DNA from 3 places in the Streptomyces lydicamycinicus genome. Region 3 is predicted to be linked to each of the others. Evidence: riboswitches for the same ligand, from Rfam matches in the RefSeq annotation. Region 3 holds a riboswitch; each other region holds the start of a gene.
What was found. A riboswitch is a leader RNA that binds a small molecule or an ion and turns the genes downstream of it on or off. The one in region 3 is predicted to bind cyclic di-AMP.

Region 1: linked by a shared signal. The riboswitch ahead of TU31_RS09170 (M23 family metallopeptidase) and the one ahead of TU31_RS28920 (M23 family metallopeptidase) in region 3 are both predicted to bind cyclic di-AMP.
Region 2: linked by a shared signal. The riboswitch ahead of TU31_RS19895 (transglycosylase family protein) and the one ahead of TU31_RS28920 (M23 family metallopeptidase) in region 3 are both predicted to bind cyclic di-AMP.

What each region holds. Positions count from the first base shown of each region.
Region 1 covers NZ_BBNO01000002.1:835,020-845,231, reverse strand. The annotation lists gene TU31_RS09185 (DNA cytosine methyltransferase) at 1-1,043, shown strand, start outside; gene TU31_RS39625 (hypothetical protein) at 1,356-1,673, shown strand; gene TU31_RS09175 (aldo/keto reductase) at 1,774-2,766, opposite strand; gene TU31_RS09170 (M23 family metallopeptidase) at 2,987-4,096, opposite strand; cyclic di-AMP (ydaO/yuaA leader) riboswitch at 4,108-4,262, opposite strand; gene TU31_RS09165 (DUF2332 domain-containing protein) at 4,547-5,665, shown strand; gene TU31_RS09160 (PP2C family protein-serine/threonine phosphatase) at 5,790-6,926, opposite strand; gene TU31_RS09150 (cold-shock protein) at 8,761-8,964, shown strand; gene TU31_RS09145 (DEAD/DEAH box helicase) at 9,310-10,212, shown strand, end outside.
Region 2 covers NZ_BBNO01000005.1:497,751-507,962, reverse strand. The annotation lists gene TU31_RS19925 (SAM-dependent methyltransferase) at 1-373, opposite strand, end outside; gene TU31_RS19920 (NAD(P)/FAD-dependent oxidoreductase) at 573-1,964, opposite strand; gene TU31_RS19915 (Ppx/GppA phosphatase family protein) at 2,429-3,373, opposite strand; gene TU31_RS19910 (DUF501 domain-containing protein) at 3,370-3,930, opposite strand; gene TU31_RS19905 (FtsB family cell division protein) at 4,035-4,487, opposite strand; gene eno (phosphopyruvate hydratase) at 4,644-5,966, opposite strand; gene TU31_RS19895 (transglycosylase family protein) at 6,269-6,922, opposite strand; cyclic di-AMP (ydaO/yuaA leader) riboswitch at 6,930-7,100, opposite strand; gene TU31_RS19890 (transglycosylase family protein) at 7,352-8,416, opposite strand; gene TU31_RS19885 (cytochrome P450 family protein) at 8,672-9,991, opposite strand; gene TU31_RS19880 (LysR family transcriptional regulator) at 10,113-10,212, opposite strand, start outside.
Region 3 covers NZ_BBNO01000008.1:603,866-614,077, forward strand. The annotation lists gene TU31_RS28905 (bifunctional acetate--CoA ligase family protein/GNAT family N-acetyltransferase) at 1-1,464, opposite strand, end outside; gene TU31_RS28910 (HPr family phosphocarrier protein) at 1,673-1,954, shown strand; gene TU31_RS28915 (GntR family transcriptional regulator) at 2,273-2,962, opposite strand; gene TU31_RS28920 (M23 family metallopeptidase) at 3,227-4,027, opposite strand; cyclic di-AMP (ydaO/yuaA leader) riboswitch at 4,040-4,195, opposite strand; gene TU31_RS28925 (M16 family metallopeptidase) at 4,407-5,789, opposite strand; gene TU31_RS28930 (M16 family metallopeptidase) at 5,828-7,168, opposite strand; gene TU31_RS28935 (DNA gyrase/topoisomerase IV subunit A) at 7,458-9,905, shown strand; gene TU31_RS28940 (CobW family GTP-binding protein) at 9,961-10,212, opposite strand, start outside.

The DNA.
Region 1 (10,212 bases), on a different contig from region 3:
TAATCCTGGGCGGGCCACCTTGCCAAGGATTCTCCGGCCTCGGGAAAGAGAATCCGGACGACCCTCGAAATCAGTTGTGGCGACAATACTTCAAGGTCGTCGAAAAGGTGAATCCGAAGATCTTCGTCATCGAAAACGTTGACCGATTCAGCACGTCGCAAGAATTCGAGAACCTTCGCGCAGAGTTCAAAGAAGCCGGCTACGAGATCTGCGAGGAACTGCTCAACGCCGCGGATTTCGGTGTCGCCCAGGCACGCAAGCGCACCATTATCATCGGCACCCGGACCGACCACCCGATGGTCGAGCACCCGTCGGCAACACACGGGCGCCCGGAGCAGCCGCAGATTCCTGAGCCTCGAACGGAGAAGAATACGCAGCTCAGCTTCGCCACTCCTGCGACTCCGGGCGAAGGCAGTAGGGCCAATGACTGGGTTACGCTCGCCGAATGCCTAAAACACGTCACACCGCGCGTAACAGGCACCGACCTCCCCATTGTGACTGCTCACGACACCCCCGCACTGGTGCGCATCTCACGCAAAGTCAAGGAGACCGGGCACCTGAATCAGGCCTTCATCGATCGCATCCGGAATCAGATGCCCGGTCCCTTCCGAACGTCGCAGCTACACATCGGGCGAAATCCGACAGAATTGTCGCTGGCTCGCTACAGGGCCATTCCCCCAGGCGGCAATCGACATGACCTGGTAAATGCTTCGAAGGTCGGTGGGAAGTTGCTCTCGACAGAGAGTTGGATGAACCACCACTCCGGCTCGGGCGATGTCATGGGACGCCTTGTCTGGGAAAAGCCCTCGGTCACCATCAGGACGGAGTTCTTCAAGCCGGAGAAGGGACGTTATCTCCACCCCGATGAGCACCGGCCCATCACACACCTCGAAGCAGCACTGATCCAGGGCTTCCCTCAGCACTTCCGTTGGTTCGGCAGCAAGTCACAGATCGCTCGTCAGATCGGCAACGCGGTTCCCGTCGAGCTGGCCACGGCCATAGCCAAGGTCATCCGACAGGCATTGCGCGGGGGGCAGGAATGACTCCGAGCACGCCGCCCGGACAGCAAACGCTCGTGCTTGTTCAACTGCCGGGCACGACGTCGACTCTGCGGCACAAGTCGTGCCCGCCCTTCTCCATGCCTGCCGGCACCACTGCACTTTTTCCCTTGCGACGCCCTCAGTTCGGCCTTGAGCCACTCAGGGGGAGCTACCCGAACAGCGCAACCGGAGAATGTCGCCGCAAGCGTTCGAGGAAGCCCGCCAGGGTCTCCCTGTAGGGCGACGACGGAGGGCCGGCACCGGCAACCTGTGCGTAGGCTCGGAGAAGTCGTCCCTGATGAGGAGGTTGTACTGATGGCCCGGATTCCCACAGCAGTGGTTGCAGCAAGTGGCCTGGTAGGTGGCTACGGTGTGGCTCGCTGGAGCAAGAAGCGGCCGCTCGGGGGTATGGCGCTGGCGGCGGCCGGGGCCGTTGCGGCCAAGGAGTGGGAGCGACAGGCCGGAGGGGCAACAGCTGCGGCATTGTGCGGAATGTATGTCGCCGCGTTTGCCGGGTCGCATCCGTTGGCGAAGAAGATCGGGGCGTGGCCTTCGGTGTTCGCGGTGGCGGGTGGGATGGCACTCGCTTCGTGGGTGGCGGTGGACCATCGGCGGTGCGACGGCACCACGTGACAGCGAAACGTCACGACCGCACGCCATGACGCCGACAGGTGGGGTGGGACGCAAGGTTCCAACGCCACCACCCCACAACCTTGTTGAAGGCCCGATTACATCAGGCCGAAGCCTCATCCAGCAGCTTGAGTTCGTCCTCCGTCAGGGTCACATCGCCCACCGCCAGTAGTGCCGGGAGCTGTTCCACCGTGCGGGCGCTCGCGATCGGTGCTGCGACGGTGGGCTGGGCGGTGAGCCAGGCGAGGGCGATGGTGGCGGGTTCGGCGCGGTGGGCGGTGGCGACGGTGTCGAGGGCCTGGAGGACGCGGCGGCCGCGGTCGGTGTCCACGTACTTGGCGGCGCCTCCCGAGCGGGCGCTGTCGACATGGGTCCCCGGGCGGTACTTGCCGGTCAGGAAGCCGGAGGCGAGGGCGTAGTACGGCACGGCGGCCAGGTCGTGGCGGGCGGCGACCTCGGCGAGTTCGCCCTCGTAGGTGTCGCGGGAGACCAGGTTGTAGTGGGGCTGGAGGGCGACATAGCGGGCCAGGCCCTCGCGGGCCGAGCAGGCCAGGGACTCCTCCAGGCGCTGCGCCGAGATGTTGGAGGCGGCGATCTCGCGGACCTTGCCGGCCCGGACGAGGTCGTCGAGGGCGGTGAGGAACTCCGGGACCTCGACCGACTCGTCGTCGTAGTGGGTGTAGTAGAGGTCGATGTAGTCGGTGCGCAGACGGGTCAGCGAGGCGTCGACCGCGGACTTGATGGTGGCGGGGGACAGGCCCTTGTAACCGGGGAGGGCGCCGACCTTGGTGGCGATGACGACCTCGGAGCGATTGCCGCGGGAGGCCAGCCAGTTGCCGATGACGGTCTCGGATTCGCCGCCCTCGTTGCCGGGGACCCAGTACGAGTAGGCGTCGGCGGTGTCGATGAAATTGCCGCCGCCCGCCACATACGCGTCGAGCACGGCGAAGGACGTCGCTTCGTCGGCCGTCCAGCCGAAGACATTGCCCCCGAGGGACAGCGGGGAGACGGAGAGCGAGCCGAGGGGCCTGCGGCCGAGGGGGCTTCGGGGGCCGGGATTGCCTGCGATGTCTGGAGCGCTGTGTGCGGCGGTCATACGTTGTTGCAGCGTCGGGGGAAGAGGAGTTATTCCGTCCTCTTCCCCCGGTGCGCGTACAGGCAACTCCCGTCAGATGCACACCGATTGAGGTCGGTGTTCAGGCACCCATGTCGCCGCTCATGCGTTGAGGCCGTCGATCATGCGCCCATGTAGCCGCTCATACGTTGAGGCCATCGGCCATGCACGGTCCCCGTCGGTCACGCACACACGCCGTCCGTCACACGCTGAGCCCATGATCGCGCAGCCACGGCATCGGGTCGATCGGGTCGCCGGCGTCGGGGCGCACCTCCAGGTGGAGGTGGGGGCCGGTGACGTTGCCGGTGGCGCCGACGCGGCCGATGACGTCGCCGGTGTTGACCTTGCCGGAGGTCTTCACCATCGAGGACAGGTGGCAGAACCAGAGTTCGGTGCCGTCGTCGAGGGTGAGGACGATGCGGTAGCCGTAAGAGCCCGCCCAGCCGGCCTGGGTGATGGTGCCGGAGTGCACCGCCTTGACGGGGGTGCCGGTCGGCGCGGCGAAGTCCTGTCCGGTGTGGTCGGCGGCCCAGCGGTCGCCGGCCTGGCCGAAGCTGGCGGTGAGCGTGTAGGAGGACACGGGGGCGATGAAGCTCTTCGCCAGTTCGGCGAGGCGCTCGGCCTCCGCCTTCCGCCGGGCCGCTTCCTCCGCCTTGCGCTTGGCCTCCATCTCGGCCGCCTTCTTGGCTGCTGCGGCCTTTTCGGCCGACTTCTGGTGGGCGGCGGCTTCCGTTGCGGCCTGCTGGACAGCGGCCTTTTCGGCGGCGTCGCGGGCCTCCTGCTCGGCGCTGCCCTGCTGCGCGTCGGCCTGCTGGAGGATGCGGCTGCGCAGCGCCTCACCGGCGCCCGCGGCGTTACCCGTGTCCGCGCCCGTCCGCGTGGAAGCGACAGTGGCCGCGCCGTCGGCGGGAGCCGAGGCGGCGTCGGTGGCCGCGGAGTCCTCGTCGGATATCAGCTCGCCGATGCCGGGAAGCTCCTTGGCGTCCGGCAGCTTCTCGGAGAGGTCGTCGGCCATGCCGCCGATGTCGGGCATCGAGATCGGCACCGGCGGACGGTCCTCGGCCGAGGCCATTCCGCTCGCACCGACCGCCGCGATGACTCCGACACCCAGGACGGTGCCGCTGCGGGCGAATCCACCGCCGCGCTGCTTGGCGACGCGGTGCTTGCCTCGAACGGAACGGGTGGATTCCTCGGTGGGATTCCATTCCTCCCACGGTCCGTCGCCGTCATCGACGCCGGGGCCGGCGAAGGCACCTCGGTCATCGAGCGCGTAGGCGGTCGGGTCCTCGGGGGTAGGCCTGTTGGACGCCACGGGGGCGCACTCCTTTCCTTCCTTCTCGCCTACCGGGTTAGCTGACGGGTTCGGAGCAGGAAGGTCTCCTACGGACGCCCGCTGGCGGAGGGCGTCCGATTCACCCCAAGGAAGTGGTTCCCCGGTTCCCTTGGTGCAGTTCGAAGTGCTTGGGGGTGCGTGAAAAGCGCGTGCGGGATTCGGCGTCGGCGCGCGGTGCCGCCTCGGGCGACGGCTGGGACGACCGCGCTGCGTTATCGGACAGTAATAGAGACGGCGACCGAATTCCAAGCGTTCCCACGAATCCGTATGCGCTCCGCACGAGCTGCCGCGCGGTCTTTTCGGCCAGCAGGGCAGCAATCCGGGCGAGTTGGCCCGCCACCCCTAAACGATCTCGCGCGGATTGTGTGCCAGTCGTTATGCGCAGGGGTGCCCCTCAGCTACGGAGGGTGAGAGCAGTAACGTCGGATCATGGTCGTCAACGTCGGGAACACCGGGAACGCCGGACGGGCTGCCGGTTACGCGTGGGGAGTGGCGGAGCGGTACCGGGAGTTCTCCTGGCGGGAGGCGCGCGGCCGGTCCGACGCGCACGAGGAGCTGAGCGCGCGGATCAGCCAGGACCCGGAGTTCTGCGATCTGCTGTCCGGTTCGCTGCCCGCCGGCAGCAAACAGCAGCCGGACCTCCTGCTCGCCGCCGTCCGCTATCTCGACGGCCCGCACGCCGAAATGGGCCCGCGCGGTGCGGCCGCGTACGGGCGCTGGCGCGAGTGGACGATCCGGCACTGGGACGAGGTGCGCGCGGTGATCATGCAGCGCGCCACCCAGACCAACGAACCGGCCCGCTGCGCCACCCTGCTGCCGCTGCTCGCCCGTCTGCCGCAGCCGCTGGCGCTGCTGGAGGCCGGCACGTCGGCGGGGCTGTGTCTGCACCCCGACCGCTATCGCTATCGGTACGAGGCCGCAGGCGAGGACGGGCCGCGCCGCCGGGCCGAGCTGGGGGCGCCGGAGAGCCCGCTGGTGTTCACCTGCCGTACGGGAGGGGCGGCCGACGAGCTGCCCGAACGGCTGCCGCAGATCGTCTGGCGGGCCGGCATCGACCTCGACCCGCTCGATCCGGTCGACGAACCGGACGATCTGCGCTGGCTCCAGGCGCTCGTATGGCCGGGTGACGGGGAGCGTGCGGCACGGCTGTCCGCGGCCGTTGACACGGTGCGGCCGGCGCCGCGGCCGCGGATGGTACGCGGCGACCTGATCGACGAGCTGCCCGCGCTCGCCGCCGAGGCACCGCCCGAGGCGACGCTGGTCATCTTCCACAGCGCCGTGCTGCCCTATCTCCCGCCCGCCCGCCGCGAGGAGTTCGCCCGTCTCGTACGGTCGCTGCTCGCCGGGCGGCCCGGCGGCGGCCACTGGATCTCCAACGAGCACCACTCCGTGCTGCCGTGGATCACCGACTCCGCACCCCACTCGCCCCGCCCGGACGACGCCCTGCACCTGACCCTCGCGCTCGACGGACACCCGGTCGCGCTCACCGGCCCGCATGGCCAGAGCCTGCACAGCCTCTCCGGCGCGAGGGGCACGCCGGGGCGCTGAGCGGGGCCGGGGGGCGGATGCGCTCCCCGGCTCCCGTACGGCCCGCCGTACGCCCGCCCGTCCCCCCTACGCGGGTCCCGCCCCCATAGGCCCCCGCCCGCCAAGCCCTCCTACGGGCCACCGCCTACACCCCCATAGGCCGCTGCACCGCCAGCAGTGCCATGTCGTCGGCCGACGCACCGCCCGTATGCCGTGCCACATCCTCAACCACGGTGTCCACGAGGACGTCCGGGCCGGGGAACCGGCAGCCGCGCAGTTTGCCCGACGGGTTGTAGTAGCGGCCGAGCAGGTCCCGGGCACCGGTCACACCGTCGGTGAAGAAGAGCAGCAGGGCCCCGGCCGGGAAGAACGTCTCGTCCGGCCGGTCCGGCCGGTGTGCCATCTCGCCCAGCCCGAGGGGCGGCGCCGGTGCCCCCGGCAGCAGCTCGCGCAGCCCGCCGTCCGGGGTGAGCAGCAGCGGCGAGGGGTGGCCCCGGTTGAGCACACGCAGCACGGACGGCCCGTTGGCGGGGATCTCGGCCAGGACGGCAGTGGTGAAGCCCTCGGTCTGCTCCACCCCGTCGCGCCGCCCGCCCTCCCGCCGCAGCGCCCGCTCCAGCCGGCCCGCCACCGCCTCCAGGGTGCGCTCCTGTTCCGCCGCCTCACGGAAGGCGCCGATGACGATCACCGCGGTCCGCACCGCGTCCAGCCCCTTGCCCCGTACGTCCCCGACGAGCAGCCGTACGCCGTGCGGGGTCTCCTGCACCGCATAGAGGTCGCCACCGCTCCGGTCCGCCGCCCGCGCGCCCACATAGCGGGCGGCGATGGCGAGCCCGGCGAGCCGTTCGGGCGGCGTGGGCAGGACGGCGCGCTGGGCGGCCGCCGAGACGTCCCGTAGGGAGGCCGGGCGGACGTCGGCGCTCCGGACGAGCCGGTTGATGCCGAGGGCCGACAGGGCGACGGCAAGGACCATGGCGACCTCCGTCGCCGACTCGCCGTGGTCCTGTGCGGCGCCGCCGCGATAGAGGACGACCCAGATCTCGCCGAACACGGCGGCCAGGGCCGTGAGAGCGGTGCCGCGCAGGGCGAAGAGCGGCGCGGCGACCAGCGGGGCGGCCGAGAAGAAGGGGGCGGCGGTGTAGCCGGCGGGCGTCCCCACACCGAAGGCGACGCCGCCGACGATCAGGAGGACGGGAAGCCGGCGCACCAGCAGCCGGCCGGACCACACCAGCCGGGCACGGCGCTCCCCGCTGCCCTCGGGGGGCGCCTCACCTCGGAGCATCCGCACCGGTCTCGCCCCACTCCCGCCCGTCCGTACGGGACCGCCGTGCCGGTCGCCTCGACGTCCCCAGGCTTGCCGGTACGGGCCGGGACGGCGACTCGTCGGGGGCCGGACGGGTCACGGGCCCGTCCGGGGAGGCAGCGCGCGGGCGGCGAACGAAGCCCGGGAGGAAGCCGGGGCCGCCGCGCCCGCCTCCAAGCGCGCCCCGCTCAAGGGCACTTGAAGCCCGCCAGGCGCCCCGCTCACGCCCGAGGGCCCGGACCACACACGGTCCGGGCCCTCGGGGCACTGCATCCGCCGGACGGTCTTCCCGTCCCGCTTCTGGTGGGCCATCAGGGGCTCGAACCCTGAACCAATGGATTAAAAGACCCGACGAACCGGGGACCGACGGTCCCAGGTAGTCCACCGGAGTCCAGTTCTCCCTGGTCACAGCACCTACGGCTGACGCCAGGTCCAGCGCCGGACCGGCCTGTGTCACGCCGTCCGCTCACGCATCGCTCACGCATCGCGGACGGCTGACCAGGCATTCGGCGCAGCGCCTTACGCGTAGGTATCGCAAGTCAGGCAGCGACGGGTCGCCACTCGCCCGGTGTTGCCCTCGGTGGCTCGCAGCGGCTGCGACTCCGATATGCGGGACCAGGCATCTGGATCGAGGCCGGCCACCCAGCCGAACTTCGGCCCAGCGATTTCGCTGTCGGAGAGGTGGTTGCAGCCGGGCAGGTGGGCGTTCCCCGCGGGCGACACGATGATGGCGTGGGGCAGCTGCCCGTGGCGGCTGGCCTGTTTCGGTGCTTGGCCGCCAACAATGCGAGGAGCCACACCCTCGGACGGGCAGGCGCACCCCGCCCCGATGATGAGATCACAGCGATCGCAGCGCTGTTCCGTCACGGCCTGTCGTCCTCTCCTGTCGGATGCCCGGCTCCTCACCCAGGTCCCGTGAGACGAGAGCTGGTGAAGTCGGATCACCATCCCACCTTCCTCAGCCCCAGTCCGGCGATTGCTTCGTGTGCCTCCGGAACCCTCTGCCGCCCCCGTAATGACTGGTTGCCAAGCAGCTTTGGCCACGCGACGCGGACCTATCCTGTGCCCTGAGCTTGGGAATCAATGGGGCGTGTACGCGCCATTGCGGATCTGACCTGCGCAAACGCGTGCCGTGGGGCAGAGTGAAGAGGGTCGGTGGGGACCCGTATTGACCGTGATTCACCGCTCGTTGGGGCATGCGGAGGGCACGGACGTCTTCGGGAGGCGACTGCTTGCCGTCAAGATTCCCGTGCAGGCAGGCGGAAGAGAGGGGCACGTGGGTACCCGCGGCGGGATTGCTGGTGCAAGTGTGCAGGGCCGGCGTGCTCACCACCCCGCTTCCAAAGGTTCGTCGGGGTTGCCTCAGGCAGGGTCGGACGATTCCCCAACCGTCAGGGCCACATCGCGGCGCGGCACGAACTGTACCGGCGCGGTGCGGTCAGGCACAGATGGTGCCCGGCCCGTGCCTGCGGAGCCTGGGCGGTGGCCGAGGAGGGCGGCGCATTTCCGGTCGAATAGAGTCGAGCGCCGGTGCTGAATATCTCATACCGCAACTGTAGAAATGGCCACGGGGGCGGTAGTTGTTTTTTACCCTCTCGAAAGCGTCGGGACCATGTGCCGCGCACGGCCGCCAGTACCGTGCTACCGTCGATCTCAGTTGCAGTTGTGGTTCCCAAGACTTCAAGCGTGCTCGCTGTCGTACACGGCGGAGCGTTTTCGTATTTCCGGTGTTTGTTTCCGGACGGGCAATCAACGCAGCGATACGGAGCCCGCACGGTGTGGGCTCCGGGCACTGCCCCGAAGGAGATATGACATGGCTACTGGCACCGTGAAGTGGTTCAACGCGGAAAAGGGTTTCGGCTTCATCGAGCAGGAGGGTGGCGGCGCCGACGTCTTCGCCCACTACTCGAACATCGCAGCCCAGGGCTTCCGCGAGCTGCAGGAAGGCCAGAAGGTGAACTTCGACGTCACGCAGGGCCAGAAGGGCCCGCAGGCCGAGAACATCGTTCCCGCCTGACGCTGACGCGCACACCGTAGCTGGGGCCCGCACCTTGGGTGCGGGCCCCAGCTCGTTGCTTTTCGGTGTTTCCCGTGTGCCCCGCAACGGCCGCACACGCGGCGTGCGGGCAGCCAGTTCGACTTCCCGACGCCATGACACGGCGGGCAATCCGCCCGCATTCATGCTCCGGCAACTGTTTCGCTCTTCTTTGCAGCATTGCCGGTCCCGCTTCTGCGTGCAGGGTCGACATATTTCCGCCCCGCTTCGTTTCATCTCAATTCATCGGTTCGTTCTTGCGATTCTTTGTGTGCGGCTCATTGCCGCCGGGAATTCCTCGACGTACCGCATCGAGGAAGGTTCTCCATGAACCGCACAGCTCGCACGAATGACCGCTACTCCCGCTCTGCCGGCTCGTCCGGCTCAGGCCGCGGCGGCTACCGCTCCGGCGGGCCGGACCGCTCGGGCACGGGCCGTTCCGGGGGCCCCGGACGGCGTCCCGCGACACTGCAGGGAGAGTTCGCCCTGCCCGTCACCCACACTCCCGCCCTGCCCCCGGCCGAGACTTTCACCGAGCTGGACATGCCGTCGGCGCTGCGGGCGGCCCTCACCGCGGAAGGCATGTCCGCCCCGTTCCCCATCCAGGCCGCCACGCTGCCGAACTCGCTGGCCGGACGCGATGTTCTCGGCCGCGGACGCACCGGATCGGGCAAGACGCTGGCCTTCGGTCTGGCCCTGCTGGCCCGCACCGCCGGACAGCGCGCCGAGCCCCGCCAGCCACTGGCCCTGGTCCTGGTCCCCACCCGGGAGCTGGCCCAGCAGGTCACCGACGCACTCACCCCCTACGCCCGGCCGCTGAAGCTGCGGCTGGCCACCGTGGTCGGCGGGATGTCGATCGGCCGTCAGACAAGCGCACTGCGCGGTGGGGCCGAAGTGGTCGTCGCCACGCCGGGACGGCTCAAGGACCTCATCGAGCGCGGCGACTGCCGACTGAACCAGGTCGCCATCACCGTGCTGGACGAGGCCGACCAGATGGCCGACATGGGCTTCATGCCCCAGGTCACCGCCCTGCTCGACCAGGTCCGGCCCGAGGGGCAGCGCATGCTCTTCTCGGCCACCCTGGACCGCAATGTGGACCTCCTGGTCCGCCGCTACCTCACCGACCCGGTGGTCCACTCCGTCGATCCCTCGGCGGGCGCCGTGACCACGATGGAGCACCACGTGCTGCACGTCCACGGTGCCGACAAGCACGCCACCACCACCGAGATC
Region 2 (10,212 bases), on a different contig from region 3:
GGACCGGGGCGCCGGCCAGGAGGAGCAGTTCCCGGGCGGCGGCGCGGATCTCCGGGCGGGCCAGGGCGCGTACGAGGGCGGCCCGCGACGGTCCGGGGGCGTCGCTGCGCTCCCAGATGAGCCCGGCGAGCCGGTCGAGCGCTTCGTAGAGGTCGCCTTCGATGTCGAGGTCGCCGGCCACCCAGGCGCGGGCCAGGCCGAGTTCGCCCGGCTTGAACAGCAGCCGGCGCAGCGCCCGGCGATGGCGGATCACGAGGGTCGGTGCCCCCGGCGGGCCGGACTCGCTGCGGTCCCAGGCGCGGATGCGTACCGGGAGCGGTGCGCCCAGTACCTCCTCGGCGAGCTTGGTGAGCCGTCCAGCGGCATCGGCCATGTCGCACACCTCCGTGTTGACGAGTCGGGCGAAGAAGATTCACCCACCACGTAAACGCCAATGGGGCGCCCAGTTAGTCCCGTTCACACGTAAGAGAACCGCACACCGCCCGCTTTGCGCCAGAGTGGACACGCCAAAGGGCGCCCGCCCCACGGATGGCGGACGCCCTTCGGGCTGGTCGGAGTAGCCGACCGGGAATTCAGGAGGCCTTGGCCTTGGTCTTGTCCCCGGCCTCGGCGGCGGTCGGCGGGGCCGGCGCCGGCTTGGCGGCCTCGTAGAACTCCTCGCGGGGGTTCTCCATGGCGCCGAGCGAGACGACCTCGCGCTTGAGGAACATGGCCAGCGTCCAGTCGGCGAAGACCCGGATCTTGCGGTTGAACGTCGGCATCGCCATGCCGTGGTACGCGCGGTGCATGTACCAGGCGAGACGGCCCTTGAGCTTGATCTTCATCTTGCCCATGACGATCATCGCGACGCCCTTGTGCAGGCCCAGACCGGCGACCGCACCCTTGTTGGCGTGGCTGTACTCCTTCTGCGGGAAGCCCCGCATACCGGAGATCACGTTGTCGCCGAGGATCTTGGCCTGCCGCAGCGCGTGCTGCGCGTTCGGCGGGCACCAGGCGTTCTCGTTGCCGTTCTTGCGCCCGACCAGGTCCGGGACCTGGGCGTTGTCGCCCGCGGCCCAGATGTAGTCGGTGCCCTGCACCTGGAGGGTGGTGTCGGTGTCGACGTGGCCGCGCGGGCCGAGCGGCAGACCGAAGCGGGCCAGCGCCGGGTTCGGCTTGACGCCCGCGGTCCACACGATGGTGTTGGAGTCGACCTCCAGACCGTTGTTGAGCTTCACGTGGCCGTCGACGCAGGAGTCCATGCCGGTCTTGAGGTAGACCTCGACACCGCGGCTCTCCAGGTGCTCCTTGCCGTACGCACCGAGCTTGGGGCCGACCTCGGGGAGGATCTTGTCGGCGACGTCGACCAGCAGGAAGCGCATGTCCTCGCGCTTCACGTTGTTGTAGTACTTCGCGGCGTCGCGGGCCATGTCCTCGACCTCACCGATGGTCTCCGCACCCGCGAAGCCACCGCCGACGAAGACGAAGGTCAGCGCCTTGCGGCGGACCTCCTCGTCGGTCGTGGAGTCGGCCTTGTCCAGCTGCTCCAGCACGTGGTTGCGCAGGCCGATGGCCTCTTCCACGCCCTTCATGCCGATGCCGTTCTCGGCCAGGCCGGGGATCGGGAAGGTGCGGGAGACCGCGCCCATCGCGATGACCAGGTAGTCGAAGGGCAGCTCGTACGCCTCGCCGACCAGCGGGGCGATCGTGGCGACCTTGCGGTCCTGGTCGATGGTGGTGACCCGGCCGGTGAGGACCTCCGCCTTGGGGAGCACGCGTCGTAGCGGCACCACGACGTGGCGGGGGGAGATGCTGCCGGCAGCAGCTTCGGGGAGGAAGGGCTGGTACGTCATGTACGAGCGCGGGTCGACGACCGTGACGGTCGCCTCGCCGTACCGCATCTGCTTGAGGATGCGGCGTGCCGCGTACAGGCCTACGTACCCACCGCCTACAACGAGGATCCTGGGACGCTCCGTGGTGCTCATGCAATCGAGTATCCACCCCCACATGGGGGGTCGCTCGTGAGCCCCTTCACAAGCACCGAAGGGGCATCTGCTACACTCCGCCGGCTTCGTGACCGACGCCATAGTCCAAAGCGGAACCACTGTAGGACGCAAGGCGTTGGAGACCCCTGTTGATCAGGCGTTGTTCCGGCGTCACGGCCCGTCGGGCGGCTGAACCACCGCCTCCGCGGGCGCCTCGGCGCGGCGTACGGAACCGCGCATTCGCCGGGTCGAGAAGACCTAGGACCTTCGAATGAGGGCCGAACGCTGAGATTGTTCGTCCAACGACAGGCTTTTTCATGTGAAGGATTTCACGAACTTTCTTCGCCGGCCCCTCCGCGAGGCCCGCCGAAAGCCCCCTGAAAGCCGCTCAGACAGGCCGCCGGCCCGCTCAAAAAGCCGGGCGGCAGAGGCCGTTGCCGGACCTCTGCCGCCCCGTGCTCACCTCAGCCGGCGAGGCTCCAGGCGATGCCGTCGAGGATGTCGTGCTCGCTGACGACGACCTCCGCCGCGCCGGTCCGCTCCATGATCGACAGCAGCACCAGCGCACCCGCGGCGATCACGTCGACCCGGCCCGGATGCATGACGGGGATGGCCGCGCGCTCGGCATGGGTGGAGGACAGCAGCCGGTCGGTGATCTCGCGGACCTTCGCCAGGGAGATCCGGGAGTGGTGAATGGCCTCGGACTCGTACCGGTCGAGGCCCAGCGCGATCGCGGCGACCGTGGTCACCGAGCCGGCCAGCCCCACCAGGGTGGCGGCCTCGCGCAGCGGGACGGTCTCCTCGGCCCGGTCCAGCGCCGTGGCGACATCGGCCTTTATCGCGGCGATCTGGCCCTCGGTGGGCGGGTCGCTGATCTGGCCCTCGTGCACCAGATGCCGCTCGGTCATCCGGACGCAGCCGACGTCGACCGAGCGGGCGGCGCGGACGGACGCGTCACCGAGCACGAACTCGGTCGAGCCGCCGCCGATGTCGACCACCAGGAACGGCCGTGCCAAGTCGGCGCGGCCGGTCAGCTCCTTGGTGGCGCCGTTGAAGGAGAACTCGGCCTCCTGGTCACCGGTGATCACCTCGGGCTCCACCCCCAGGATGTCCACCACCCCGCGGACGAAGTCGTCGCGGTTCTCCGCGTCCCGGGAGGCGGAGGTCGCCACGAAGCGGACCTGTTCGGCGCCCAGGCCCTTGATCACCGCGGCGTACTCCCGGCAGGCCGCGAAGGTGCGCTCCAGCGCCTCGGGCGCCAGCCGCCCGGTGCGGTCCACGCCCTGGCCCAGCCGGACGATCTGCATCCGGCGGTCGAGGTCCTTCAGCTCACCCGTTGCCGGGTCGGCGTCCGCGACCAGCAGCCGGATGGAGTTCGTACCGCAGTCGATGGCGGCGACCCGCTTCACGTGGCGTCTCCTTCGGGGGCGTCCCGGTCTCCGGTGGTGTCCTGGCACGGGGTCACGCACGGCCCCTTCTTCCACCACTCCGGCAGCATCGCGAGGGCCTCGTCACCGAGCGGGTTGACGCCCGGCCCGGCCGCCAGCGAATGGCCGACGAGGACATGCAGGCACTTGACCCGGTCGGGCATGCCGCCCGCGCTCGGGAAGCCCGCCAGCACCTCGATGGCGTCCCGCCGCCGGATGTAGTCCTCGTGGGCCGCCCGGTAGGCGGCGGCGAGCTCCGGGTCGGTCGCCAGCCGTTCGGACATCTCCTTCATCACGCCGTTGGCCTCCAGCGTGCCGATCGCGGAGGCCGCGCGCGGGCAGGTGAGGTAGTAGAGCGTGGGGAAGGGCGTGCCGTCCTCCAGGCGCGGCGCCGTCTCGACGACATCCGGCTGGCCGCAGGGGCAGCGGTGCGCGATGGCGCGCAGCCCGCGGGGCGGGCGGCCGAGCTGCTCCTTGAAGGCGGCGATGTCCGCGGCGGTGGGCTCGGTGGGCTCGGTCTGGGGCGGGGGGGTGTCCATGTGCGCTTTCGGTGAGGTGAGTGGTGTGGAGGGGGCGGTGCGGCGCGGCGGGCCGTCCGCTGTCGACAGTACGGGCTGCCGCCCGCCGGCGGTACGGGCCGGCGTCACCGCTTGTCGGCGGCGTCGACGGCGTCCCACAGATTCTCGTACCAGGGACGCTGCGCCGCCCGCGCCCCCTTGGGTGCGGGACCGGTGCCGGAGCCGTCCGGGACGATGTATCCGGCCTCGCCCGGCATGACGTAGTGCAGATGCCGGCGGGCCTGCTGGCGTACGAACGCGGGGTCCTGCCAGCGGGCCTTCTGCTCCCGCAGCCGGTCCAGCGCCGCACCGGCGTCCTGGGCCTTGCGGCGCTGTTCGGCGATGTCGGAGCGCTGGGAGACGTACTGCCTTATGGGATACGCGAGCGCGACGACCAGGGAGCACATCACCAGCGCCAGCAGGGCGGCACGGCCGGTGAGGCGGTTGCGGCGGGGCGGGCGGGCGCGGTAGACGCGGGCGGCGGCCTGCTCGCCGAGCGCCTTGAGTCGGGTCGCGGTCGAGAACCGGTCCGCGGGCACGTCGTCTCCCCTTCACTGACGGACGCCTGACTGCTTCAAGCAGGTACGTCCCCGGCAACGGTACGGGACCGTCGCCGGGGACGTACGGGGCGCGGGGCGATTGCCTCGCCCGTTCAGCCCCTGCTGCCCTGTCCGGCTGGCAGCGGGCCGTCTTCGTCAGCTGCCGTGGCGGAAGCGCGGGAAGGCGGAGCGGCCGGCGTAGACCGCGGCGTCGTCGAGGATCTCCTCGATGCGCAGCAGCTGGTTGTACTTGGCGACGCGCTCGGAGCGGGCCGGGGCGCCGGTCTTGATCTGGCCGCAGTTGGTGGCGACGGCGAGGTCGGCGATGGTGACGTCCTCGGTCTCACCGGAGCGGTGCGACATCATGCACTTGAAGCCGTTGCGCTGGGCCAGCTCGACGGCGTCCAGGGTCTCGGTCAGCGAGCCGATCTGGTTGACCTTCACCAGCAGCGCGTTGGCGGAGCCCTCCTCGATGCCGCGGGCGAGGCGCTCGGGGTTGGTGACGAACAGGTCGTCGCCGACGAGCTGGACCTTGGCGCCGAGCTTGTCGGTGATGACCTTCCAGCCGGCCCAGTCGTCCTCGAACAGCGGGTCCTCGATGGAGACCAGCGGGTAGGCCGCCACCAGCTCCTCGTAGTACTCGGTCATCTCGGCGGCCGAGCGGTCCTTGCCCTCGAACTGGTACTTGCCGTCCTTGTAGAACTCGGAGGCGGCGACGTCCAGCGCGAGCGCGATGTCCTGGCCGGGGGCGTAACCGGCCTGCTTGATGGCCTCCAGGATGAGGTCGAGGGCCTCACGGTTGGAGCCCAGGTTCGGGGCGAAGCCACCCTCGTCACCGAGACCGGTGGACAGGCCGCGCTCCTTCAGGACCTTCTTGAGGGTGTGGTAGACCTCGGCGCCCCAGCGCAGCGCCTCGGAGAAGGACTCCGCGCCGATCGGGGCGATCATGAACTCCTGGATGTCCACGTTGGAGTCGGCGTGCGAGCCGCCGTTCAGGATGTTCATCATCGGGACGGGCAGCACGTGCGCGTTCGGGCCGCCGAGGTAGCGGAACAGCGGGAGGTCGCTGGCCTCGGAGGCGGCGTGCGCGACGGCGAGGGAGACGCCGAGGATGGCGTTGGCGCCGAGCGAGCCCTTGTTGTCGGTGGCGTCCAGGTCGAACATCGCCTGGTCGATCAGCCGCTGCTCGGTCGCGTCGTAGCCGACGAGCTCCGGGCCGATCTGCTCGATGACGGCCAGGACGGCCTTCTCGACGCCCTTGCCGAGGTAGCGGTTCGGGTCGCCGTCGCGGAGCTCGATGGCCTCGAAGGCGCCGGTGGAGGCGCCGGACGGGACGGCGGCACGGCCGGTGCTGCCGTCGTCGAGGCCGACCTCGACCTCGACCGTGGGATTACCTCGCGAGTCGAGAATTTCGCGGGCTACGACGACGTCGATCGACGGCACGTTGTCTCCTTCGTGGGTGTCTGGCGTTCTGCGCATGAGCCTAACGGCCCCGGGCTCGTCCGCCTGCCCTTGGCCCGCTCCGTGGGACGGAACACCCCCGAAAACCTGCCCAAAGGCCCAGTTCGCGGGACGTTTGGCACATTGTTCGCCGAAGGGGAAACGTGGCGGAACAGTGCCGGTCAGCGGCCTGCCGGCGGCCGGGGGGCTTGGGAGCGGTCCGGGACACGAGAAGCCCCGCCACGGCGCGCTGGGGGGAAGGGCGCGCCGTGACGGGGCGGTCTCACGGAGGAAAGAGGGGCCCGCCGCTCGGGCCCTCAGGAGCCCCGGTGAGCTCCGGCTCAGACGTTGAGCTGCTGACCCGGGATGATCAGGTTCGGGTTGCCGCCGATGACCGACTTGTTGGCCTTGTAGACGGACTTCCAGTCGGTGCCGTGGGCCTTGGCGATCTTGGCGAGGGTGTCGCCCGCCTTGACGGTGTAGTTGCCGTGACCGGTGGACTTGCGCTCGGCGGACCGCGAGGCACGGTCCTCGGACGGGGCCTTCTTGGCCTCCGGCTCGGCCGACTCCTGCTTCGGCGCGGACTTGGTCTGCGTGGAGGTGTCGACGTCGGGGGACGGACCACCGGCGGTCAGGTTGCCCGCACCGGCGCAGGACCAGGCGCCCGGGCCCTGGATGGCGAGGAGCTTCTCGGCGGCGGCGATCTGCTGGGCCTTGCTGGCCAGGTCGGCGCGCGGCGCGTACTGGGTGCCACCGGCGGCGGCCCAGCTGGAGTTGGAGAACTGGAGGCCACCGTAGTAGCCGTTACCGGTGTTGATCGACCAGTTGCCGCCGGACTCGCACTGGGCGACCTTGTCCCAGGTGGCGACGGAGGCGGCGGAGGCGGAGGTGGCGCCCATCAGCGGCACGGCCACGGCGGCACCGGCGACACCGGCGAGGGTGGCGACGCGGACGGCCTTGGAGGGACGACGGTGCTTGCCCTTGAAGATCAGCATGGTTCGTTCGTTTCCTCACCGACGCCTGCGAGGTGAGCTGTCGGGTTCGGACTGATGAGTCGCCCGGCCGTGTGCGCAGGACGCACGTGGCTTCACCCCAAGCCGGTTGACCCGTTTTCACGGGCGGGGCCGGCACAAATCCTGGGTCCCCCGCTCCTGCCTTCGGCGCTTGCGCGTCAAGTGCCTTCGACCACCGGCAGGATTCGGCGTGTGATCGAAGGGCCCGCTTTGGCGAGCGATCCTGACGTTAAGCAGTAATGCCCTTGGGGTTCAAACCCCACCATCTGAACCAAGTTGACCGTTTTTGATCACGGGTTGGTTACATATCCGCAGGTGAGGCCCGGTATGCCGGTGTTGCGCAGACCGGACCCCACCGGAGTCAACGAGACCCTTGTCTCACTTTCCCAAAAGAGGGCGAAGGGTGCCGAACTACCCCGCGTTCCGCCCGAGATCGAGCTGCTGGCCGGGCTGGATCAGGTCCGCGTCGGACCCGATGACGCCCTCGTTGCGGTCGTACAGCGCGCTCCATCCCCCGGGCAGCCGGTGAGCCACGGCGATGGCTGACAGGCTGTCACCCGGGCGCACCGTGTAGTCGCCGTCGGCCGCCGGGCCCGTACGGTGCGCGTCGTCGCCCCGCGAGGCGTGCCGGCCGCCGGACCTGCCGTCGTCGCTGCCCTTGGCGCCCTCGTCGCCCGCCTCGCCGCGGTGCTTGCCCTTGGTGGGCACCTTGTGCGGCGTGCCGGTGCTGTCCGTACGGCTGCCGTCCTCGGACGGGTCCGTGGAGGGGCTGCCGGACGGGTCGTCCTCGGACGGGTCGGCGGACCGCGACGGGTCGTCGTCCCGGTCGCCGGGCGTCGCCGGGTCGGACGGCTCCGGGCTCGTGGACGCGTCGCCGGGCTCGCCGGAGTCCGAGGGGTCGGGCGAGGGCGTCGCGTCGGACGGCCGCCTGTCCGCGTCGCCGTGCTCGTCGCGCGGCGCGTCGTCCTGCCCGGCGGAGTCCCCGTCGTCGTGCGACCGGGACGAACCGGAGGTGTCCCAGGGGTCGAGGGAGCCCTGGGAGTCCGACGGGTCGGGTGCGGGGGTGCTGGTGCTGCCCGGGTCGACATCCGGGGCCTTGCCGTCGCCGGTCAGCCCCGCGTTCACGGCGCAGCTCGGCCAGGCGTCCGGCCCGCGGTCGTCGAGGATCGACTCGGCCACGGCGATCTGCTGGGAGCGACTGGCGTAGTCGGGCCGCGAGGCGTAGGCCGAGCCGCCGTAGTTGTCCCACATCTCCTGGGTCAGCTGGAGGCCGCCGTAGTAGCCGTTGCCCGAGGCGGCGCTCCACACGCCGGCGCTCTCGCACTGGGCGACCTTGTCCCAGGTCGCGGTGTCGGCGGCGTGTGCGCCGCTCGCCCCGAGGAGGGGGAGGGCGAAGCCGGCGCCGGTCACTCCCGCCGTGACAAAGATGGCCGGTGCCTGACGGGGGCGACGATGTCGGCCGTTCCCGGAACGCATGCGGATGCCTTTCGCGCGGCGGTTGAGTTGTTCGACGAGCTCTTCGAGCTGCTCGACGGAGCCTCCGGCCGGCCGACGCACGCGAGCGGCACCGTTACACCGGTCCCCCACATCACCGCTTCGACCGATCGAGTGAAGCCAGTCGATCGTCGGGTCGAAAGGTAGCCGGGGTCTCGGGTAGTCACAAGTCGGTGTAGTGCGGATCACGTAATGGTCACGCGGTTGACTCTGCGTCACATTTTGTCTTGTCGCTGGTCAGGGCCGATCCGGAGTGAACTCCACCGGAAGTGAACGCAGTCCGCGCATGATGAGTCCGCCGCGCCAGCGCAAATCATCCGGTTCCACCGCAAGCCGGATGTCCGGGAGCCGGGTCAGCAGGGTCGCCAGCGCGGTCTGTCCTTCGAGCCGGGCGAGCGGCGCGCCCAGGCAGTAGTGGATGCCGTGCCCGTATCCCAGATGCTGGTTGTCACGCCGGGTCAGATCGAGCACATCCGGCTCGTCGAAGCGTGCCGGATCGCGGTCGGCGGCGGCCAGCACCACCAGGACCGGGTCCCCCTCGGCGATCCGCTGCCCGCCGAGCGTCAGCTCCTCGGTCGCGAACCGCCAGGTCGCCAGCTCCACGGGGCCGTCGTAGCGGAGCAGTTCCTCGATGCCGGTGGCGAGCAGCTCGGTGTCGCCCGCCGCGATCGACTTCTGGAGCAGCTCCCGCTGGGCGGGGTGGCGCAGCAGCGCGTAGATGCCGTTGCCGATGAGGTTGACGGTGGTCTCGAAGCCCGCGAAGAGCAGGATGAAGGCCATCGCTGCGGCCTCGTTCTCGGTCAGATGCTCCCCGTGGTCGGAGGCCCTGATCAGGGCGGAGATCAGATCCTCGTCCGCCTCGGCGGTGTCGCCCAGCGACGCGCGCTTGCGGTGGATCAGCTCGGCGAGATAGCCGCGCATCTTCTTCACGGAGCGGGCGACGCCGCCGCGCGGCCCTCCGCCGTGCCGGATCATCATGCCCGCCCAGTCCCGGAAGTCGTCCTGGTCCTCGCGCGGCACCCCCAGCAGATCGCAGATCGCGTAGATGGGCAGCGGGAAGGCGAACTCATGGATCAGGTCGGCCTCCCCGGCGCCGCCCGGTTTGGCGATCATGGCGTCGATGAGCCGGTCGGTCAGCTCCTGGACCCGCGGGGCGAAGGCGGCGACCCGGCGCGGGGTGAACGCCTTCGAGACCAGCCGGCGCAGCCGGGTGTGGTCCGGGGGGTCGATGTTGAGCAGATGCGTCATCAGGTTGGCGCTGCGCTCCCCCGGGATGCCGACCTTGCCCTTGCCGTGCGCGGCCTCGCTGTGATGGACCGGGTTCTTGGACAGCCGGGCGTCGGCGAGCGCCTGCCGCGCCTCCGTGTACCGCGTGACCAGCCACGCCTCGACACCGCTGGGCAGCTCGGTCCGGTGCACCGGCGCATGCTCGCGCAGCCAGGCGTACGCGGGGTACGGGTCGGAGGCGAACTCCCAGGTGAACAGCGCGGGGGCGGGCCCGGCGGCGGGGCAGCCCGCGGGGGCGTCGGCGGCGGTGGTGTGGGGCTTGTCGTGCACCTTCCGACCGTAACCGCTGGGCGCACAACGGCGCGCCCGCGTACCGGGCGGGGCCCGGCCAGGGCCTGTCGTCGCAGTCCCGTCGTGCGCCGCGAGGCAGGCGGGGCTTCGAAGACGGGCCCTACGCCACCTCCACCCCCAGCCCGGTCAGAAAGGCCACCGCCGCCGGCGACGGGCCGAGGCCGCTCCACACCACCCGCTCGGTCCGCTCGGGCGCCGGG
Region 3 (10,212 bases):
ACCGGCCTGGCGCATCAGAGCGGCGACGGTGCTGTCGGGGACCCGGACGGTGGGCACCGCGTGGCCGGGCGGGGCGGTGCCGTTGTGCCGGGCGCCCTTGGCGACCACCACCGGTTTGACGGCGGCGGTGCGGCGGGCGAGGCGGGCGAATTTGCGGGGGTTGCCGATGGACTCCAGATAGAGGATCACGACATCGGTGTCCGGGTCCTCGTACCAGTACTGGAGCAGGTCGTTGCCGGAGACGTCGGCGCGGTTGCCGGCCGAGACGAAGGCGGAGACACCGGCGATCCCGCCGTCACCGGGGCCGCGCGCATGCAGTCCGCTGAGCAGGGCGATGCCGATGGCGCCGGACTGGGTGAACAGGCCGATGTGGCCGGCACCGGGCATCCGCGGGGCGAGCGAGGCGTTCAGCCGGACGTCGGGGGCGGTGTTGATCAGGCCGAAGGCGTTGGGTCCGATCAGCCGCATGCCGTACGACCGGGCCTGCCGGAGCAGGGCGCGCTGCCGCTCCCGGCCCTCCGGGCCCGCCTCGGCGTACCCGGAGGACAGGACCAGCACGCCCTGGACCCCGTGCTCACCGCAGTCACGGATCACCTCGGGGACGCTGTCCGCGGGGACGGCGATGACGGCGAGGTCGACCGGGTCGGTGATCTCCCGCAGGGCGCGGACGGCCGGCACGTCTTCCGGGTCGAGCCGTTGCAGGTCCTCGGGGAAGGCGTGGTTGACGGCGTGCACCCGGCCCGTGAAGCCGGAGTCCAGGAGGCTGCGCAGGGCGGTACGGCCGACGCCGCCGGGGGCCCGGCCGGTGCCGATGACGGCGACCGAGCCCGGCGCGAGCAGCCGCTGCACGGAGCGGGCCTCGGCGCGCTGCTCGCGGCCGCGCATCACGGCCATGGACTGCTCGGTCGGCTCCAGGTCGAACTCGAGACGGACCACGCCGTCCTCGAAGGTGCGCTTGTGGGTGTAGCCGGCGTCCGTGAACACCTTGATCATCTTGGAGTTCGCGGGGAGCACCTCGGCGGCGAACCGGCGGATGCCGCGTTCGCGGGCGACCGCCGCGATGTGCTCCAGGAGGGCGGAGGCGACTCCGCGGCCCTGGTGGGCGTCCTGGACGAGGAAGGCCACCTCGGCCTGGTCGTCCTCGGGGTCCTTGGCGGGCAGTCCCTGGTCGTTGATCCGGTCGTAGCGGACGGTGGCGATGAACTCGCCGCCGACCGTGGCGGCGAGCCCGACCCGGTCGATGTAGTCGTGGTGGGTGAAACGGTGCACATCGCGGTCGGACAGGCGTGGGTAGGGCGCGAAGAAGCGGTAGTACTTCGATTCGTCCGAGACCTGCTCGTAGAAGGAGACCAACCGCTCGGCGTCGTCGGGGGTGATGGGGCGGATCCGCGCCGTGCCGCCGTCACGCAGCACCACGTCGGCTTCCCAGTGGGTCGGGTATGCGTGCTCCGGCGGCGTCTGCATGCGGACAGCGTACGACCGGCCACCGACAACCGACCCGGCGCGCGTACGCTCGGGGTGCGGGGCAGGCTGCGACCCCGTAGGACGTACGGCCCGCCGGGCCTCCCAAGGGCCTCACGGCCGCGCGGGCCGGAACGCAGGGCTGGCGGACCACACCCGGCAGCGTGAGAGACTGGTCTAGACAACTGTCACGACTTTGAAGGGCAACACCATGGCAGAGCGCCGCGTCAATGTCGGTTGGGCCGAGGGCCTGCACGCCCGTCCCGCGTCGATCTTCGTCCGTGCGGCCACCGCCTCCGGCGTCCCGATGACGATCGCCAAGGCCGATGGCAACCCCGTCAACGCGGCCTCCATGCTGGCGGTCCTCGGTCTCGGCGCCCAGGGTGGCGAGGAGATCGTGCTGGCCTCCGACGCCGAGGGCGCCGAGGCGGCGCTCGACCGTCTCGCCAAGCTCGTCGCCGAGGGTCTCGAGGAGCTCCCCGAGACCGTCTGAGTCCGCCAGGACCTCTGCTGCATGCGGCGGCCCCGCAGTGGTGACCATCGGTTGCCACTGCGGGGCCGTTTCGCTGCGCGCCTTCCGTTGCGGGAGGGATGCACGGGAATTCCGGGGCGACCCCCATCCGGGGGCGATGGCAACCGATAACCGGGATCAGCGGCGAACGCCATCCGGGGTACTCCGAAAAAGCGCACACCATTAAGCGCACGCGACGCCGATGAAAATCGGCATGCCAAATGCAGGCTCGGATTCGAATAACGCACCGCCACGCGCCACGGCTGCCGATTTCGCGCCTCTTTGTATACGGGGCGATTGTTAAGGGCGGACGCGTGCCGTGTTGACGGGCCGTTTCGGATCCCTCACCTCGGGGGCGGCGGGGCGCCGCAGCCGGTAGACCGGAAGCGAGCGCTCGACATGAGCCGCCATCAGGGCGCGCGCCCGTTCCGCGTCTCCCCGCGCCACCGCGTCCAGCACCGCGCCGTGTTCGTCCCAGGACTCGCCGGGCCGGGACGGCAGTTCCACCGTGTACATCCACTCGATCTTGCGCCGCAGCTGGGTCAGCAGCGCCGTCAGGCTGGGGCTGCCGACCGCCTGGGCGAGCGTTTCGTGGAACCAGCCGTCCAGTTGGCGCAGATCCGCGGGGTTGCCGTGACGGGCCCGCTCGCGGCCGAGGCGTACCAGGCCGCGGAGCACCTTGAGGTGGGCCGGGCTGCGGCGGGCGGCCGCGCGGGCGGCGCCCAGCGGCTCCAACAGGGCCCGGATGTCCAGGAGATCGGCGGCTTCCTGCTCGGTGGGTTCGGCGACGCAGGCGCCCGCGTGGTGGCGTGTGGTGACGAAGCCCTCGGACTGAAGGGTGCGCAGCGCTTCGCGCACCGGCACTCTGGAGACACCGTAACGGGCCGCCAGGATCTCCTCGATCAGCCGGCTCCCCGGCGCCAGCGCACCGGAGACAATGTCGTCGCGAATCGCCGTGCACACCGCATGCGCGGAAATATGGCCTCGCATCTTCCGTGCCTCCGCCGTAATCCCCTGGAAACGCCGCCGGTCGGCGGCTTTTCCGTGACTCTATTCGACCGGCACGGCTTTTCCGACGGCGCCTGGTTATTCATGGATAATTTTTGGCCGGAAGTAGCGGGCCGTCAGCGCAACCCGTGCGCGCTCGCCGCCCTCCGGATACGCCGGAGCCCCGGCCGTGGGACCGGGGCTCCGAAGGACGCTCGGCGTGTGGTGCTGGCCAGTGGGGGGGCGCGGCACCGACAGGGCGCGGGATCAGACGTTGACGCCGTGCCCGCGCAGGTAGGCGACCGGGTCGATGTCCGAGCCGTAGTCGGCGCCGGTGCGGGCCTCGAAGTGCAGGTGCGGGCCGGTGACGTTGCCAGTGGCGCCGGAGAGGCCGATCTGCTGGCCCGGGGTGACCTGCTGGCCGACCGAGACACCGAGCGACGACAGATGGCCGTACTGGGTGTACGTGCCGTCGTTCATCTTGATCACGATGTTGTTGCCGTACGAGCCGCCCCAGCCGGCCTCGACGACGGTGCCCGAGCCGACCGCGTGGACGCTGGTGCCGGAGGCGGCGTGGAAGTCGATGCCGGTGTGGCTGCCGGAGGACCACAGGCCGCTGGAGGCCTTGTAGGAGGTGGAGACGTAGGAGTCGGCAATCGGGGCGACAAAGGCGTTGAGGCGCTTGCGCTCCGCGTCGCGGGCGGCGCGCACCTTGGCCTCGTGGGCGGCCTTGGCCTTCTTCTTCGCCGCCTCGGCACGCCGCTTGGCCTCGTCGGCCTGCTTCTTGGCGACGGCCTCGGCCTTCGCCCTCGCCGCGGCGATCTCCGCGTCGGCCTGCTGCGCGTCGGCCTGGGCCTCGACCCGGCTGGCGAGCTCGTCCCCCAGCACGACGGCCTGCTGGAGCCCGGTGTCGTGCGGGCGTGCCTCGTCCGTCGCGGCCAGCGCCGGCGAGGCCACGGAAGCGACCACACCACCGGCCGCGAGGGTGGCTATGCCGGCGATGTTGCGGCCCGTCTTGACGGGACGGCTCGTGCGACGGTGCTTCCCGGTGGCACGGATGAACGCCATGTGCTGGCTTGTCCTTTCCCTCCTTCTCGCCTACCGGGTTAGCTGACGGGTTCGGAGCAGGAAGGTCTCCTACGGACTCCTCGGAGAGGAGTCCGATTCACCCCAAGGGACATATGGGTCCCCGGCTCCCCTGGCTCGCGCCGTACGGGGACTCGGCGATGGCTGCCCGGTGCCACTGTTGTGGCGGACTTGTGACGAACAGCCGGACTGACGCTAAACGGGGCAACTTTCAATCGGCAAACAGATCAGCTTTTTTGTGCGGGATGCCACAAGAACCGGGGCACCAGCCGCGATAAACCGGACATACGGCGGCTCCCGTGGCCGAAAAGCACCACGGGAGCCGCATGTCGATATATGACCTTCCGTCACCCCGGCCGGACTAGCCGCTGACGACGGTCACCTCTCCGATGCCCAGCGCCTTGACCGGTTCGGCGATCTGTGCCGCATCGCCCACCAGGACCGTCACCAGCCGGTCCACGGGGAAGGCGTTGACCGCCGCCGCGGTCGCCTCGACCGTGCCGGTCTCCGCGAGGCGGGCGTACAGCTGCGCCTGGAAGTCGTCCGGCAGCTGCTGCTCCACCTGGTCGGCGAGGGTGCCCGCGACAGCCGCCGCGGTCTCGTACTTCAGCGGCGCGACCCCGACGAGGTTCTGCACGGCGACATCCCGCTCCTCGTCCGTCAGCCCCTCTGCCGCGAGGGTGCGCAGCACCTTCCACAGGTCCTCGAGCGCCGGGCCGGTGGAGCCGGTGTCCACCGAGCCGCTGATGGCGAGCAGCGCGGCGCCCGTGGAGCCCTCCGGGGAGCTGGGGGCGGTGGAGCGCAAGACCTGGCCGAAGGCCCGCACCCCGTAGGTGTAGCCCTTCTCCTCCCGCAGCACGCGGTCCAGACGGGAGGTGAGGGTGCCGCCCAGGCAGTACGTGCCGAGGACCTGCGCGGGCCACACCCGGTCGTGCCGGTCGGCACCGATACGGCCGATGAGCAGCTGTGTCTGGACGGCCCCGGGGCGGTCCACGATCACCACCCGGCCGGTGTCGTCGGCGACGATCGGCGCGGCCGTCAGCGGCTCAGCCGTGGAGCCGGTCCAGGCGCCGAGGGTGCCGGCGAGCGCCGCGTCGAGGTCGACGCCGGTGAGGTCACCGACCACTACGGCGGTGGCCGTGGCGGGCCGTACATGGGCGTCGTAGAAGGCACGGACGGCCGCGGCGTCGATACGCGCGACGGTCTCCTCGGTGCCCTGCCGGGGCCGCGACATGCGGGCGGTGGCCGGGAACAGCTCCTTGGACAGCGACATCGCGGCGCGGCGGGCCGGGTTGGCGAGCTCGTGCGGAATCTCGTCGAGGCGGTTGCGGACCAGCCGCTCGACCTCGCTCTCCGGGAAGGCGGGCGCCCGCAGCGCGTCGGCGAGCAGGCCGAGCGCACGGTTCAGCCGGGACACCGGCACCTCGAGGGAGACCCGTACACCGGGGTGGTCGGCGTGCGCGTCCAGGGTGGCGCCGCAGCGTTCCAGCTCGGCGGCGAACTCCTCCGCGTCGAGCGTGTCGGTCCCTTCGGACAGCGCACGCGCCATGATCGTGGCGACGCCGTCCAGGCCCTCGGGTTCGGCGTCCAGCGGCGCGACGAGGTTGATCTCGACGGCGACGACCTGCTGGCCGGGACGGTGGCTCGTCAGGAGGGTGAGCCCGTTGGGCAGTTGGCTGCGCTCGGGGGCAGGGAAGGCCCACGGCTTGGGTGCGCCCCCCTGGGGCTGCGGGTGGAAGTCCATGGTGCTCACGGGGGAATCGGCGTGGGTGGTGGCGTCGCTCACTGGTCCGCCTCCCCTTCCTCGGTGTCGGCGGCGTCGGTCGGCTCGGTGGGCTCGTAGACGAGCACCGCGCGGTTGTCGGGGCGCAGCCGGGCCTTGGCGACGGCCTGCACCTCCTCCGGGGTGATGTCCAGCACGCGCTGGACGGCGGTCAGCGCGAGCTGCGGGTCACCGAACAGGACGGCGAAGCGGCACAGTTCGTCGGCGCGGCCGCTGACCGTGGCCAGCCGGTCGAGCCACTCGCGCTCCAGCTGGGCCTGCGCCCGCTCCATCTCTTCCGGCGTCGGCCCCTCGGCGGCGAACCGGGCCAGCTCCTCGTCGACCGCGCGCTCGATGTCGGGAACCTCGACCCCGCCGGACGTCTTCACGTCCAGCCAGCCCAGCGAGGGGGCGCCGGCCAGCCGCAGCAGGCCGAAGCCGGCGGCGACGGCGCTGCGGTCGCGGCGCACCAGCCGGTTGTACAGGCGGGAGGACTCGCCGCCGCCCAGGACGGTCAGCGCCAGGTCACCGGCGTCCGCCTCACGGGTGCCGTCGTGCGGCAGGCGGTAGGCCGCCATCAGGGCGCGGGAGGGTACGTCCTCCTCGACGACCTCGCGCAGCTCGCCGCCGAGGATGTCGGGCAGGGTGCCGTCCCGGGGCGGCTGCTTGCCGTCGTGCGAGGGGATCGAACCGAAGTACTTCTCGATCCAGGCCAGCGTCCGCTCGGGGTCGATGTCGCCGACGACCGACAGGACGGCGTTGTTGGGCGCGTAGTACGTACGGAAGAAGGCCCGCGCGTCCTCCAGGGACGCCGCGTCCAGATCGGCCATCGACCCGATGGGCGTGTGGTGGTACGGGTGGCCCTCGGGGTACGCCATGGCCGTGAGCTTCTCGAAGGCCGTGCCGTAGGGGACGTTGTCGTAGCGCTGGCGGCGTTCGTTCTTGACGACGTCGCGCTGGTTCTCCAGTGACTCTTCGTCGAGCGCGGTCAGCAGCGAGCCCATCCGGTCCGCCTCCAGCCAGAGCGCGAGCTCCAGCTCATGGGCGGGCATGGTCTCGAAGTAGTTGGTGCGCTCGAAGCTCGTGGTGCCGTTGAGCGAACCGCCGGCGCCCTGCACCAGCTCGAAGTGGCCGTTGCCCTTCACCTGCGCGGAACCCTGGAACATCAGATGCTCGAAGAGGTGAGCCAGGCCCGTACGGCCCTTGACCTCGTGGCGGGAGCCGACGTCGTACCAGAGGCACACCGCCGCGACCGGGGTCAGGTGGTCTTCGGAGAGCACCACGCGCAGGCCATTGGCCAGCCGGTGCTCGGTCGCTGTCAGGCCGCCGGAGCCGGCTTGTTCTGTGGCCGTGTGACCCATGGGCATGTACGTCCCTTCGATCCGCTTGCGAGGAAGTTCTGTCACTGTATGCAAGCGCGTCGGCATCTGGCGAAGTTCCCGTCCGACCGGCCCCGAACGTACGCCGCGCTCGGCTCCCGCGGGGCCGAAGGGGGAGTCGCGGTCGGCGTTGTCAGTGGCGCGGTCCACAATGGTCCGCGTCAGACTCAGACATACTCGCGGGTCGATCCCCCAGCTGGTTGACCCGACTGGTTGACCCGACGCTTTCCCGACATCGGCAGTAGACGCAGCAGAAGGAGCCGCAGCCGCGATGGCCCGCCGCAGCACGAAGACCCCGCCGCCGGACGACTTCGAGGAGAGGATCCTCGACATCGACGTCGTCGACGAGATGCAGGGTTCCTTCCTTGAGTACGCGTATTCGGTCATCTACTCGCGCGCCCTGCCGGACGCCCGCGACGGCCTCAAGCCCGTGCACCGCCGCATTCTGTACCAGATGAACGAAATGGGGCTGCGCCCCGACCGCGGCTACGTCAAGTGCGCCCGCGTCGTCGGCGAGGTGATGGGTAAGCTCCACCCGCACGGCGACGCATCGATCTACGACGCGCTGGTGCGCATGGCGCAGCCGTTCTCCATGCGGCTGCCGCTCGTGGACGGCCACGGCAACTTCGGTTCCCTGGGCAATGACGACCCGCCCGCCGCGATGCGGTACACCGAGTGCCGGATGGCGTCCGCCACGTCCCTGATGACGGAGTCCATCGACGAGGACACTGTCGACTTCTCGCCGAACTACGACGGCCAGGAGCAGGAACCGGCCGCCCTCCCCGCCGCGTATCCGAACCTCCTCGTCAACGGCGCCTCCGGCATCGCCGTCGGTATGGCGACGAACATGCCGCCGCACAACCTGGGCGAGGTCATCGCCGCGGCCCGCCATTTGATCAAGCACCCCAACGCCGATCTCGACACCCTGATGCGCTTCGTGCCGGGCCCCGATCTGCCGACGGGCGGCCGGATCGTGGGTCTGGGCGGCGTACGGGACGCGTACGAGAAGGGCCGCGGCACGTTCAAGATCCGTGCGACGGTCACCGTGGAGAACGTCACCGCCCGCCGCAAGGGCCTGGTCGTCACCGAACTCCCCTTCACCGTCGGCCCCGAGAAGGTCATCTCCAAGATCAAGGACTTGGTCGGGTCGAAGAAGCTCCAGGGCATCGCCGATGTCAAGGACCTCACCGACCGCGAGCACGGCCTGCGGCTGGTGATCGAGGTCAAGAACGGCTTCAACCCCGAGGCCGTATTGGAGCAGCTCTACAAGCTCACGCCGATGGAGGAATCCTTCGGCATCAACAACGTCGCGCTGGTCGACGGCCAGCCGCTGACGCTGGGCCTCAAGGAACTGCTGGAGGTCTATGTCGACCACCGCTTCAATGTGGTGCGCCGGCGCAGCGAGTTCCGGCGGACCAAGCGGCTCGACCGTCTGCACCTGGTCGAGGGCCTGCTCACGGCCCTGGTGGACATCGACGAGGTCATCCGCCTCATCCGCTCCAGCGAGAACAGCGCTCAGGCCAAGGAGCGGCTGATCGAGCGCTTCTCGCTGAGCGACATCCAGACGCAGTACATCCTCGACACCCCGCTGCGCCGGCTGACCAAGTTCGACCGTATCGAGCTGGAGTCGGAGCGTGACCGGCTTCAGGACGAGATCGAGAAGCTGACGGCGATCCTGGAGTCGGACACCGAGCTGCGCAAGCTGGTCTCCGGCGAGCTGGCCGCGGTCGCGAAGAAGTACGGCACGGACCGGCGCACGGTGCTGCTGGAGTCGGCGGGCCCCGCGGTCGGGGCGGTGCCGCTGGAAGTCTCCGACGACCCGTGCCGGGTGCTGCTGTCCTCGACGGGGCTGCTGGCGCGCACGGTCACCGGGGACATGACCTTCGACGTCGACGCCAAGCGCGTCAAGCACGATGTGATCGTTTCGGCGGTGCCGGCGACGACCCGTGGCGAGGTGGGGGCGGTGACGTCCCTGGGCCGGCTGCTGCGGATCTCGGTGATCGACCTGCCCCAGCTCCCGGAGACCGCGGCGGCGCCGAGCCTCTCCGGTGGCGCGCAGCTCTCGGAGTTCCTCACCTTGGATGACGGCGAGGAGCTGGTCTGTCTGACCACGCTGGACGAGTCCTCGCCGGGCCTGGCGCTCGGCACGGAACAGGGCGTCGTCAAGCGGGTGGTGCCCGACTATCCCGCCAACAAGGAGGAGTTGGAGGTCATCACCCTCAGGGAGGGTGACCGCATCGTGGGCGCGGTCGAGCTGCGCACCGGTGAGGAGGACCTGGTCTTCATCACCAACGAGGCACAGCTGCTGCGCTATCCGGCGTCGCAGGTGCGGCCGCAGGGCCGGCCGGCGGGCGGTATGACGGGCATCAAGCTGGGCGAGGGCGCGAAGGTGATCTCGTTCGCCGCGGTCGATCCGGCCACCGACGCCATGGTGTTCACGGTCGCCGGCTCGCACGGCACGCTGGACGACTCGGTGGCGACGGCCAAGCTCACCCCGTTCGACCAGTACCCGCGCAAGGGCCGGGCGACCGGCGGGGTGCGCTGTCAGCGGTTCCTGAAGGGCGAGGACTGTCTGACCCAGGCGTGGGCGGTGCCCGCTCCGGTACGGGCCGCGGACGCCAAGGGCAGTCCGGTCGAGCTGCCGGAGGTGGATCCGCGCCGGGACGGCTCGGGGGTGCCGCTGACGAAGCCGGTGGCGGCGCTGGCGGGGCCGGTGTAGCCAGTAGCCGACGTGGTCGACGCCGTCGGGCCGGTGGAGAACCGGCCCGGCGGCGTCACTCGTCTTCGGTCTCCTCGTGTGCTGCCACGTACCGCAGCACACCCCACATGCTGTTCGGACCGGCTTCCGAGGGTGCGCTGTCCCGGCAGTTCTCCAGCTCCTTGCGCAGGGCCGGGGCGTCGATACCGCTGCCGATCATGACGAGCTGGGTGCACCGCGCCTCGCCCTTCGGCCACGGCGCGGGGTAGAAGCGCAGGAAGTCACCGACGGCGTGCACCGTGAACTTCTGGCGGTTCTCCGGTACGTC